Regions from separate parts of the Ruegeria sp. YTSA064 genome, predicted to be linked through region 1. Evidence: riboswitches for the same ligand, from Rfam matches in the RefSeq annotation. Region 1 holds a riboswitch; each other region holds the start of a gene.
The links. A riboswitch is a leader RNA that binds a small molecule or an ion and turns the genes downstream of it on or off. The one in region 1 is predicted to bind cobalamin.

Region 1 (2,984 bases):
TGCCATCTGACGATTTGCCAAAATGATGTAGCTGAACGGATGATCACGGACGCGCGTGTCGGATTCTTTTCTTTCATCGGATCGGCACGTGTCGGTTGGATGCTGCGCTCGAAGCTGGCGCCGGGGACGCGATGCGCGTTGGAGCACGGCGGAGCGGCGCCAGTTATCATCGATGAGACAGCCGACATTGATGCCATGATCCCCTTGTTGACCAAGGGTGGATTTTATCATTCCGGTCAAGTTTGTGTCTCGGTTCAGCGTGTTTTTGCTCCATCAGGGATGGTGGAAACGGTCGCTCGAAAGTTGGCAGAAGCCGCCTCAGCGCTGAAGGTGGGTGATGCCCGTGACGCCAGCGTGGAATGTGGGCCACTGATCCGTCCGGGTGAAGTTGATCGAGTAGAACAATGGGTAGACGAAGCGGTTGCGGGAGGTGCCCGCGTAATGACAGGGGGTAAACGGCTGGGCCGAACGACCTATGCTCCGACTATCCTTCTAAACCCACCCGCTGATGCGAGCGTGTCCACCTCCGAAATCTTCGGGCCGGTCGTTTGTGTTTATGAATATGATGATCTTAGTGCTGCATACGAAGCTGCAAACGCTCTTCCTTTTGCATTTCAGGCGTCGGTCTTTACCAAATCCCTGGATACAGCAATGCATGCCGTGCGGTATTTGGACGCCACGGCCGTCATGGTGAACGATCATACTGCTTTTCGGGTCGACTGGATGCCATTCGCGGGTCGCCATCAATCAGGGTACAACACCGGCGGTATCGGCTACACCATGCATGACATGACGCAAGATAAGATGGCTGTAATACGGCTGTGAAGAAGCTGTCAGGATCGATCCGATGCTGGTCGAGCGAATGTGGGTACTCTAATTTCGCAAATGGCCCGCTTAGTGACGGAAACGATTGTTGACCGTGCTTTGCATGTTCTGGCATGAACACGCCATGTTCGGCTCCGGGGGATTCCCCTGGAAGCAATAGGGAATGTAGTGCGGTGCTCTTCGCGCCAAATCTGCAACTGCCCCCGCAACTGTAAGCGGCGAGCGCGGCTGACAATGCCACTGGGATATCCCGGGAAGGCCAGCATAGCGCTTTGACCCGCAAGTCAGGAGACCTGCCGAACACGCGCCCTCGGAAAGGGTGCTCATTGTCGGCGACGGGGTGTACGCTGTATCTGTTTGTCTCGGTCGACGAACGGACGCGGGCCCTCCCCAAGTCAAAACCAAATATGTGCCGGGGAAGGCGCGACCTGAGAAGGACTGAGTTTTGAAGAAATTGCTTTTGGCAGCAGCTGCTGCAGTGATGCCTGCGTTTGCGAGCGCTCATTTCCTAATGGAATACACAGAAAACACGATGATCGAGCGACCCGGTGATGTGCCGGTAAAGCTGATATTCTGGCACCCGTTTGAAGCTGGTCATGTGATGACGCTTGAAAAACCGGAAGAATTCTATGTGATCCACAACGGCAATAAAACCGATCTGCTGGACACATTGGAAGAAACCACATTTGACGGCCCAGACAACAGCGCCAAGGCGTTCAAAGGCTCGGTCCCGGTGAAGCGTTCGGGCGACTATGTGGTGGTGACCGTTCCTACGCCTTACTACGAAGAATCTGAGGATATTTATATCCAGCAGATCACCAAGGCCTATCTGAACCGAAATGAACTGCCCACCGACTGGGATCAGCCGCAAGGTCTGGCAACAGAAATCCTGCCGCTGAACAAGCCCTACAACATCATTGCGGGCTCAACTTTCACGGGTCGCGTGCTGAGCGAGGGCAAACCAGTTGCAGGGGTCGAGATTGAGATCGAATACATCGCCGCCGCCCCTGACCTGAAAAGCACGGGTGCCGCTGCACCGACGGTGTCACCGCTGCCAGGTGGTGCGCTGGTAGCGATTTCGGACGAGAATGGCTATTTCAGTTTTGGTGTACCCAAAGCCGGTTACTGGGGTTTCGCCGCTCTGGGCTCTGGTCCGAAAACCGAGCATGAAGGTAAAGAGCTGAGCCAGGATGCCGTGATCTGGATCCGCGCCTGGGATCTGGAGTAAACCCTTATGCACATTGTAGATGGTGCTCTTTCGAACCCTGTCGTAATCGGCGGTGCGATCGCTGCTGCAGGCGGGATTGCAATGGGGCTGAGGTCGCTGGATCTGGATCGCATTCCCACAGCGGGTGTTCTGTCAGCCAGTTTCTTCGTTGCTTCGCTGATTCATGTGCCGATTGGCCCATCTTCTGTGCATCTGATCCTGAATGGCCTGGCCGGGCTTTTGCTCGGTTGGGCCGCCTTTCCGGCTTTGTTTGTAGGGCTGCTGTTACAGGCTGTATTCTTTGGATTTGGCGGATTGACTGTGCTTGGGATAAATACGCTGAATATTGCCCTTCCGGCGGTACTGACCTGGATGATCTTTGGCCGCCTCATCGCCCGAGGCTCGGCCATTCAGGGGGCGATTTGGGGCGGTATCGGGGGGGCGTTCTCAATCGCAGCCACAACCGCGTTTGTTGCCATTTCACTGGCGATGTCCGGTGACGCGTTCCTGCCTGCGGCCAAGCTGGTGTTTTTCGCCCATATACCGGTTATGGGCATTGAAGCCATGCTTACGGGGTTTGCCGTGATGTTGGCGCGCAAGGTGAAACCGGAACTGTTCAAAAAGGCGGTTTTAACATGAAACAACTGGTTGTTATTGCCACGCTGATGCTCACACCGATTTCGGCCCTCGCACACAAGGTCATCGCGGGGGTTTTCCCCGCTGGCGAAGCGATCGAGGGTGAGCTAGGGTTCTCCAATGGCGATATGGCAAGCGACCAGGAAGTTTTCGTCTACGGCCCCGATGGTGCTGAACTAGGTCGCACCGTTACTGATGGGGACGGGTTCTTTTTGTATATCCCCACAAAACCTGTTGCGCATACCTTCAAGGCCGATCTTGGCGCGGGCCATGTGGCTGAAGTGACCATGTCCGCAAACGAGGTGGCCGAAATCAT
Region 2 (2,984 bases), on a different contig from region 1:
GTCCACGACACCTTCGGCGACTTCGACGACGGGTAGGGGGCGAGGGGCTTTGGCCGCGATGACCTCTTTGGCTTTGGCGACACCTTCGGGACCGGCCAGATCGGGCTTGGTCAGCAGGATGATGTCGGCGCAAGAGATCTGATCTTCAAACACTTCCGATAGTGGCGTCTCGTGGTCGATCGACTCATCGGCGAGGCGCTGGGCGTCTACCGCTTCGACATTGGGTGCAAACCGACCAGCGGCAACCGCTTCGGCATCGGCCAAAGCGATCACGCCGTCGACTGTGATTTTCGAGCGAATGTCTGGCCAGTCGAACGCTTTAAGCAGCGGCTTAGGCAGAGCCAGGCCCGAGGTTTCGATCAGAATGTGATCGGGGCGCGGCTCCAAGGCCATAAGCGCTTCGATCGTGGGAATGAAATCGTCGGCCACAGTGCAGCAGATGCAGCCATTGGCCAGTTCCATGATGTTTTCTGCTGGGCAATCCGGGATTGCGCAGGATTTCAGGATATCGCCATCGACACCCACATCGCCGAACTCATTGACTACAACAGCCAAGCGCTTGCCTTGCGGGTTCTGCATCAAATGCTTGACCAGTGTCGTTTTGCCCGAGCCCAGAAAGCCGGTGATCACGGTGACGGGCAGTTTTTCGAGATTGCTCATTTCAGGGCTCCAATCGGGGGAATACGGGCCGCGCAATTCTTGCGGAAGTGTTCGGGGCGTTCACGCCATTTGACCAGCCCGTCCTCGGTCTGAAGGTACTTGGTGGCACCTTCAATGATGGTTTCGACGTGATCGGTTTCGCTGAGGTGTTCGTAAACGAATGTCCAGCGATCAGGTCCGCCACGCAGCACGATAGAACAGCCCTCATCGCAGTTTGAAAGGCATTCTACTGCTTTCAAGGTGATGCCCTCGGGCAGGGCGGCCTGTTCAAGCGCTTTGTGCAGCAATGTGCCGGGGCGTTGGGCGTCGTCTTCGACGGGTAGGCCGCGACGGCATGTAGTGCAGACCAGCAGCTCGACCGGTGTGGTCTCGGTCATGTCTCTCATCCCCCCAATCCTCTTCGTGGGGGACGGGGTTTCATGCGGGCCGATCAAAGCCCCACACCGGAACACCCCGTCCGGTTTCATCTTCGGGCGTTGGCAGGTCTCCCGGCTTGCGGATGTCAGAGCAGTGCTCTGTCGGATGTCCCGCCTTCCCGGCATTCGCCAGTGGCTTGGGCACCCTCTCCGGTCACGGTCGCGGGGGCGGCTGCGTTTGACGGAAAATCCGCTGACGCATTCCCTTTTCATCTGCTGCTGCAGACACCAACACTTGGCTCTTGGGACAGCATTACCCCCCTTGTCAAGCGAGTCTCGCTCAACAGTGCGTACAGGGGCAAAAAAGCGACCTCTGAGGGTCGCTGGACGGCATGACTTAGGTCAACAGGCGTGTTCGCATGTGCATCGAAAGACGAACAGGGAGAGCGTCATATGAAAGTAGGCTTCATCGGGCTGGGAAACGTGGGCGGAAAATTGTCGGGCTCGCTGCTGCGCAATGGGATTGACCTGACCGTTCATGACCTCAACCCTGATCTTGTGTCTGGATTTGTCGCGCAGGGTGCGAAGGCAGCTGAAAGCCCCGCTCAATTGATGCGGGATTGTGACGCTGTGATTACCTGTCTGCCATCTCCTGCCGCCTCGGACGCGGTAATGCAGGAGATGCTGTCCGAAGTGACATCCGGTAAGATCTGGATGGAAATGTCCACCACCGACGAAGCGGGAGTAAAACGATTGGGTGCTTCGGTGATCGAACGTGGGGGGGCTGCAGTCGATTGCCCGGTATCGGGCGGATGTCATCGGGCGGCTACGGGCAATATTTCGATCTTCGCAGGCTGCGATCGAGAAACATTTGAGCGCATTCTGCCGTTCCTGACGACGATGGGGCGCCGCGTTTTGCACACAGGCGATTTGGGATCGGCCTCAGTGTTGAAGGTGCTAACAAACTATTTGGCAACCGCAAATCTGATCACTTGCGCCGAGGCTTTGGTGACCGCAAAGGCCGCAGGGATGGATCTTGGCACGACCTATGAGGCGATCAAAATTTCGTCGGGCACATCATTTGTGCACGAAACGGAAAGCCAAGTGATTCTGAATGGGTCCCGCGATATTTCATTCACCATGGATCTGGTCAAAAAGGATATCGGTCTGTTTCAGGAGGTCGCCGACCGCGCCGGGGTGCCGCTGGAGATAAACCCGGTGATGATGGAAATCTTCGACGACGGAATCGCACGCTACGGTGACCGTGAACTTTCCCCTAACATTATCAAACGCCTTGAGGACGCCACGGGACTGGATATCCGTGCACCGGGGTTCCCCGCCGAAATGCAGGATGATGAGCCGGAAGAGCCGGGTTACGAAGTGGTTCCTCAGAATCGGTGAAACATATTGTGCTGACGTTCAGGAAGAGTTTCGTTTGTTGATGCCACGGTTATCTGCGGTTCGGAGGTGGTTATTCGGATTGTCGCAGGAAAGTTCTGATCAAGTCAGCGGTTAACTCAATATTAGTTGGCGCTGAATGCATATTGAGTTCCATCATTTTCATCAGCCCCCCTGGGGGCCGAGGTGCGGTAGCCAGTTCTTCCTGGAACTTGCTGCGTTGGACAAATTCTGGAGGCTATTCTAAACAGATCAACAATAGTCCGATAATGGCACAGGCAAGAGTTTAACTTATGGGAAACGAGACCTTTCTCATCGTGACGACGATGAAGAACGAAGGGCCATTTATGATCGATTGGGTGGCTTACAATCGCGCAATCGGGTTCAATGATATCCTGATCTACACCAACGACTGTTCTGATGGCACAGATGTCATCGGTGATCGGATGCAGGCCTTAGGCTGGGCGCATCATGAGCGCAACAAGGTCGGACCACGCGCTGCGCCCCAGAACCGGGCTTTTACCCGATCTCGCAGTCATCCAAGCTATCAGTCCGCAAATTGGATCATGA
Region 3 (2,984 bases), on a different contig from region 1:
GGCGCGCTCGTCAGGCGAAACGGTTGGATCTTCGGCGGCATCAGGGGTGATTTTGACCACCGAAACCCAATGGGTGATCTCAGCCAGATCGCGGAGCACTGCCAGAGAATCAGCACCTTCTGCATATTGTCCGCTAAGTTCGGTCAAAGCACTGGCCGCATCACCGCGCAGGATCATGTCCATCAGATCCAGCACTCGACCCCGATCCGCCAGCCCAAGCATTGCGCGCACCTGATCTGCGCTGGTTTCACCCGCACCGTGCGAAATCGCCTGATCCAACAGCGAGGTTGCGTCACGGGCAGATCCTTCGGCGGCTCGGGTGATTAGCGCCAATGCGTCATCGGCGATCTGCGCTTTCTCGGATTCAGCGATCTTGCGCAACAGGCCGATCATATCTTCGGGTTCGATCCGCCTCAAATCGAAACGTTGGCAGCGCGACAAAACCGTGACCGGGACCTTGCGGATCTCGGTCGTGGCGAAGATGAATTTCACATGCTCGGGTGGTTCCTCAAGCGTCTTGAGCAGCGCGTTGAAAGCGCTGGTCGAGAGCATGTGGACCTCGTCGATAATGTAAATCTTGTAGCGTGCGCTGGCGGCACGGTAGCGGACACTGTCGATGATTTCACGGATGTCGTTCACACCAGTCCGGCTGGCGGCATCCATCTCCATCACATCAACGTGGCGGCCTTCCATGATGGCGACGCAATGCTCGCACTGACCGCAGGGTTCGGTGGTGGGTTTACCTTCGCCATCAGGCCCGATGCAATTCATCCCCTTCGCGATGATCCGGGCTGTGGTTGTTTTACCGGTGCCACGAATGCCGGTCATGATAAAGGCCTGGGCGATCCGGTCCGCCTCGAACGCGTTTTTCAGTGTGCGTACCATCGCGTCCTGACCGACCAGATCGGTAAAGGTTTCAGGACGGTATTTGCGGGCAAGAACCTGGTAGGCGGGGCTTGGCGTATCGGTCATGTCTGCTCTGTCGGATTCGAATTACGCCGCAGCGTAGAGGCCCCCGCTGCCCGCGTCCACAGCAAGCCGCGAGGATTTTCATTTTGGATTGCCGTCCGACGCGGTTAATATCGTACAGTCTAAGACCAGCCAGAAAGATTTTCTGATCAGCGTTTCGGGGGGAGCGTAGAATGGCTCAGATTGTTATCCATGCACTTCAAGTGGGCGGGGGCTCGCTTGCGTTAACCTCAATGCCAGGGCGAGGAGGAGACTATTCCGGTGATCTTGATGCGGTTACCGGATGGAAGCCCGGCCTTATTCTGTCAATGACCACTGAGGTCGAGATGATCCTTGATGGCGCCAGGGATTTTGGGGCCGATGTTCGCAGCCGCGCTTGTCGCTGGGTTCATCTGCCAGTCGAGGATTACGGTATACCCTGCAACGACATTGATATGCGCTGGGCGGATGCCAGCGAGTCTGCTCGCCACGCATTGTCGGGTGGAGGCCGAGTACTAATCCACTGCAAAGGCGGATGTGGCCGCTCTGGTATGGCTGTATTGCGCTTGATGGTCGAGTGTGGAGAGCACCCGGACGAGGCATTGAAAAGGTTGCGAGCCTTACGCCCATGTGCAGTTGAAACCGACGCGCAGCTGCGCTGGGCGACTGCGCCTGCCAGTGTCCTGGTAGCCGAATAGCGATCAGGCCGACGGACGGTATTCAGCCTGCGCCCGAGTGTTTCCGCTCAGGGCTAACACTTCCAGCATTGCGCACGGCGGTCGGGACAAGGTGCCTGCAGGGATGGGGCGCGAGTCCGTGCCAAACATCAGGTCTGCATAGCTGTCCAGATGGTCGATCGCGACGTCTGAATCGGCATCACAGAACACTCGGGTTTCTTCCGGACCGGAGCGAAATCGGGCGGTGCATCCACTGGTGCAATGAGTCAGATCGCAGCTTCCTTCGATTCCGAATCCTGCGGTGGTCGTGGGGCCAGCTTTTCCAACCGAATTGGCCAGTGCCCGTGCCATTCGTGCCAAAGCGGGGCAGTTTTTCCCGGTCCGTTGGCAAATTGTTGCCGAGAATTTATGCGTGTTGGTCTTCCAGATCATTCATGCGCCCTCCGCGCAGGGCAGGGGCATCAATCAGGAGGGACAGCATGCATGCGGTCTTGCCCTGCCCGGACACCCCGCCCGAGTTTCAGTTTCGTTTTGATGGCAGGTCTCCTGACTCGCGGGTCATTGCTTTGCCGACCTTCCCGGCCTTCAAGGCCAGTGGCATTTCGACATCGCTCTCCGCTTACAGTTGCGGGGGCAGTCTCGGACTGGGTTCGTTCCGGGTTTATCCGGGCAGAACCGCACCGTGTTCCCTTTTCATCCCGGCCCGGTTGGGCGCGAGAACCATCACGTCATCGCTAGCGGTACAATCGTTCGGGTGTCAAGAAGATTGATCATGGCATGTGACGCACGGTCTAGCCACGTCAACCTTGACTCGGCGCGCCTTGGGTGAACTGATCGGTTCAGTTGATTTCAGAGGGCACCATGTTGGACACACAGCAAGCGGTTGTCACCGAGGACATTCAGTTTCAGTCCGGCCCGGCAATACTGTCGGCCCGGCTCTATCATCCAGTCGCAAAACCGGACAAAGTTGTTGTGATCAACGGCGCAACCGGTGTGCCCCGAGATTACTACCAACATTTCGCAAGTTGGCTTGCAGAAGCGCACGGCATGGCCTGCCTGACTTATGACTACAGGGATTTTGGTCACTCTCTGACAGGCTCACAAAAGCAATCGCGTGTCACCATGGCGGATTGGGCGCTGATCGACATTCCGGCTGCACGGACCGAAATGCGGCGGAGGTTTCCACAGGCCAAGCTTTGGAGTATCGGGCATTCTTTGGGCGGGATGTTTGGTCCGGTCCAACCCGATTTCGATCAGATCGACAGGATGATATGTGTCTGTTCCGGCCTGGTAACGCTGAGGGATCATCCTTGGCCTTACCGCGCTTTGGCGACGTTGTTCTGGTACGGTCATGCGCCC
Region 4 (2,984 bases), on a different contig from region 1:
TGATCATCGGTTTGGAAAACGGGCGCGCGCGAGGCTGAGGTAAGTCTTAAGCCGGATTTCGTTGATCGGACCCAGAGGTTTGTGCTCGGCGGTCACACGCCATGGCGAAAATGAAAGGGTATCACCATCGAGCGGATCAAATTCTGCATCTCTTTCGATGGTAATATCTGCGATGGGTGTAACCGTGCGATGAAACGGGTCAAGTGGTGCGTCTGGCTGTGGATCGCAGGCCCATCGGACGCGGTTGTCGAGCGGATCGAAGTCGCCATCATTACGCGGTGGTTCGATTATACAGAACTCAAATCGATTGCCGTCACCGGCGACGTCCTGACGGAGTTTCCGGCTGATGCCGTCATGCTCGTCCACCGGTTTAGTTGCTACCTTATGTCGAACGCTGCGGGCGAGGTATCGTACTGTCAGGTCAGTCCCCAGCCGATAGGGCGTCGTTGACCAGAAATGCGCCTCGAATGGCGACTGCATGTAGTTCGAGGCAAAATCGCTCGCAGTCTGAAGACGTCGCCTGCCTTTTTGTGTGGCAAATGCGTGAAACAGGGCCACCAACCCTCGAGTGATCAGCTTCAATGACCAGCTGCGACGCTTATTTGACGCGTGCTGTAGGGCTTGCAGCGTGGCGATCAGGCTGCTTAGCCGTTCATAATCGTCGGAAAGGTAACTGGGGAAAGTGTCCCGATCGACAAGAACAAAGTCGAACTCATCGCTGATTTGCGAGATGTTGAGTTGTGAAAGCGCCTCGACGTCGATCAGTTTGGTGCCCGGCACATCAAATAGTTTGACCGCCATTCCATGGGCATCGGTTTTACGATCATCCAGATGCGCACCGTTGGAAAAGCGAACTGCTGCAGAATAACTTGCTGCTTTTTCGAAAAGGCCATGGCGCAACCTTTCCGGCAGATCGTCCCGGATTGTGAAAGTGGCTTTGACACACCCATGGCTGCGCCCATGTTGCGCTCTTAACCTTCGACCTTTCCACTTCGCGATCGCTTCAAAATTCTGATCGATGATATCGTCAACCACGTCTTCAGGTGAAGTGTTTGGCAAATAATGTGTCAACGAACCCCCTTTCCCGAGCAAGCCCAGGCAATAATTAACCTCTACAAATATGTCTGACAGCCAACCCCTTCTAAATGCCCGCAGATTAACCCTTTTTGGTTTTTCTTTCAAATGAAGTGACTTATGGCAGCCTTATTGCCTCAATCCTTTCGACCTCAAACAGCCGTTTTCGCGTCAGAATGAAGTATACCGGTCAATAATTGGTAGGGTGGGATCAATCGATTTACGACTTCCAAACGGGCGCGGTTGGCGCCGTGTTCGCTAGCGTTGCGTTGGCTTACCTTGGAAGACTTATGCTGACAGAAAGTTATTGACGCATTTCTTGATCTCGGGCACTCAGGCAGCAGATGGTTCCCAACGATACGTCAGAGGGATGAAAAGGGAATACGGTGAGGAATGCCACGCGGCGCCAATTCCGTAACTGCCCCCGCAACTGTAAGCGGTGAGCTATGCCAAATAGCCACTGACCCCAAGGGTCGGGAAGGTTGGCCAAGCGCGGACCCGCAAGTCAGGAGACCTGCCATCAATTGTTCAACCAACCCGGGGCGGGGCGTCCTGGAAGGAGGTATTGATGGCACGTTATACACGTGTGTGCACGACTGGCAGCTTCCGTCTGCGCTTGGAAACAAGCGGAGTGAGAAATGCGAAAATCGCTGATCAATACATTGTCGACAACGTGAACCGCCGACGCGGGGTGCCCAACGCGGTGTTCAGAATACTCAAAACGTTACGATATAGCATAGCAATAACTTTAATTGCGCAATAAAGGTGGCGAGATGACGAACAATGTTGATCATATCCTTCTTGTCTGCGCGAGCTGCAGAAGTGGCGAAAGTGCAGACAAAGTACCCCAGGCTTTGAAGCATAAATTGCCGAGGGAATTTGTGATCCGCTCTGTGAATTGTATGGCGGGTTGTGAAAGGCCAACCACCATCGGCTTTCAGGCCCGTGGCAAAGCACAATATCTATTTGGTGACATTTCTACAGATAAAGATTTGGACGCGATCGTTGAATTTGCCCATCAGTATCTGCGCAGTGGCGATGGTTGGACAAAAGCCACTGATCGGCCACGGGCATTGTTCACAAAAACTCTCTCACGCCTGCCGCGTATTGAGCTTGAGGAAGCGCTATGACCAAGCAAAGCTTTCTGATAGCCGAAAATCTGGAATATTACGCGCTTAACGGAGATATCTTGTTGCAAGGCGTTTCGTTCGCCTTGGACGAGGGCGCTATTCTTGCGATCGCTGGTCCGAACGGGGCAGGTAAAACAACGCTTTTGAATCTACTCTGTGGTGCCGAGGCACTGGCATTGGGGGATGTGCGTATGAATGGACAAAGCCTCAAGCACCTATCCGCAAAAGAACGCGCCCGCATGATAGCCGTTGTCAGCCAGCAGGAATTTCCTGACGGGCGTCTGTCACTGCGTGATTATGTGGCATTGGGTCAGATCCCCATACGCGCAGATCGCTCGGCCGAAGATCATGCGCGCGAACTGAACCGGATATTAGACCTCACCCATTTAGGCATGTTGGCGGACAAGCGGATGGCTCAGCTTTCTGGGGGTGAGCGTCAGCGGGCTCATATTGCTCGCGCCTTGGCACAAAACCCCTCGTTGCTGTTTCTCGATGAACCCACAAATCATTTGGATCCGGACGCAAAGGGGCGGATGCTATCGCTGGTCGCTGATCTTGGGGTCACAGTGGTAATGATCGTGCACGATTTGGTCATGATCCCTGAATTTGCCACACATGTTGCTTTGATGAAATCCACGCACCTGACCGGATTTGGCACTGTTGCCGAAGTTCTGACGCCCGAACGGGTCCGTGAAACCTTTGGCGTGGATTATCTGTGCTTTCACCATGAGGGTCGCGTGATACCGGCTCTTGATATCCGAAGAACCACTGTTTCTACAT

Region 2: it holds a riboswitch for cobalamin, as region 1 does, so the genes downstream of both, AC2FI7_RS02175 (DUF1636 family protein) here and AC2FI7_RS18180 (DUF4198 domain-containing protein) in region 1, are expected to answer to the same signal.
Region 3: it holds a riboswitch for cobalamin, as region 1 does, so the genes downstream of both, AC2FI7_RS13635 (hypothetical protein) here and AC2FI7_RS18180 (DUF4198 domain-containing protein) in region 1, are expected to answer to the same signal.
Region 4: it holds a riboswitch for cobalamin, as region 1 does, so the genes downstream of both, AC2FI7_RS11355 (DUF1636 family protein) here and AC2FI7_RS18180 (DUF4198 domain-containing protein) in region 1, are expected to answer to the same signal.

What each region holds. Positions count from the first base shown of each region.
Region 1 is NZ_JBXWNK010000012.1:168,930-171,913, forward strand. It holds gene AC2FI7_RS18175 (aldehyde dehydrogenase family protein) at 1-825, shown strand, start outside; cobalamin riboswitch at 938-1,140, shown strand; gene AC2FI7_RS18180 (DUF4198 domain-containing protein) at 1,307-2,053, shown strand; gene cbiM (cobalt transporter CbiM) at 2,060-2,671, shown strand; gene AC2FI7_RS18190 (NikL family nickel/cobalt ECF transporter subunit) at 2,668-2,984, shown strand, end outside.
Region 2 is NZ_JBXWNK010000001.1:435,209-438,192, reverse strand. It holds gene cobW (cobalamin biosynthesis protein CobW) at 1-660, opposite strand, end outside; gene AC2FI7_RS02175 (DUF1636 family protein) at 657-1,037, opposite strand; cobalamin riboswitch at 1,122-1,324, opposite strand; gene AC2FI7_RS02170 (NAD(P)-dependent oxidoreductase) at 1,470-2,417, shown strand; gene AC2FI7_RS02165 (glycosyltransferase family 2 protein) at 2,708-2,984, shown strand, end outside.
Region 3 is NZ_JBXWNK010000008.1:125,729-128,712, reverse strand. It holds gene AC2FI7_RS13645 (DNA polymerase III subunit gamma/tau) at 1-972, opposite strand, end outside; gene AC2FI7_RS13640 (protein-tyrosine phosphatase family protein) at 1,143-1,646, shown strand; gene AC2FI7_RS13635 (hypothetical protein) at 1,650-2,057, opposite strand; cobalamin riboswitch at 2,145-2,365, opposite strand; gene AC2FI7_RS13630 (alpha/beta hydrolase family protein) at 2,487-2,984, shown strand, end outside.
Region 4 is NZ_JBXWNK010000006.1:261,642-264,625, reverse strand. It holds gene AC2FI7_RS11360 (catalase family protein) at 4-1,071, opposite strand; cobalamin riboswitch at 1,403-1,610, shown strand; gene AC2FI7_RS11355 (DUF1636 family protein) at 1,848-2,204, shown strand; gene AC2FI7_RS11350 (ABC transporter ATP-binding protein) at 2,201-2,984, shown strand, end outside.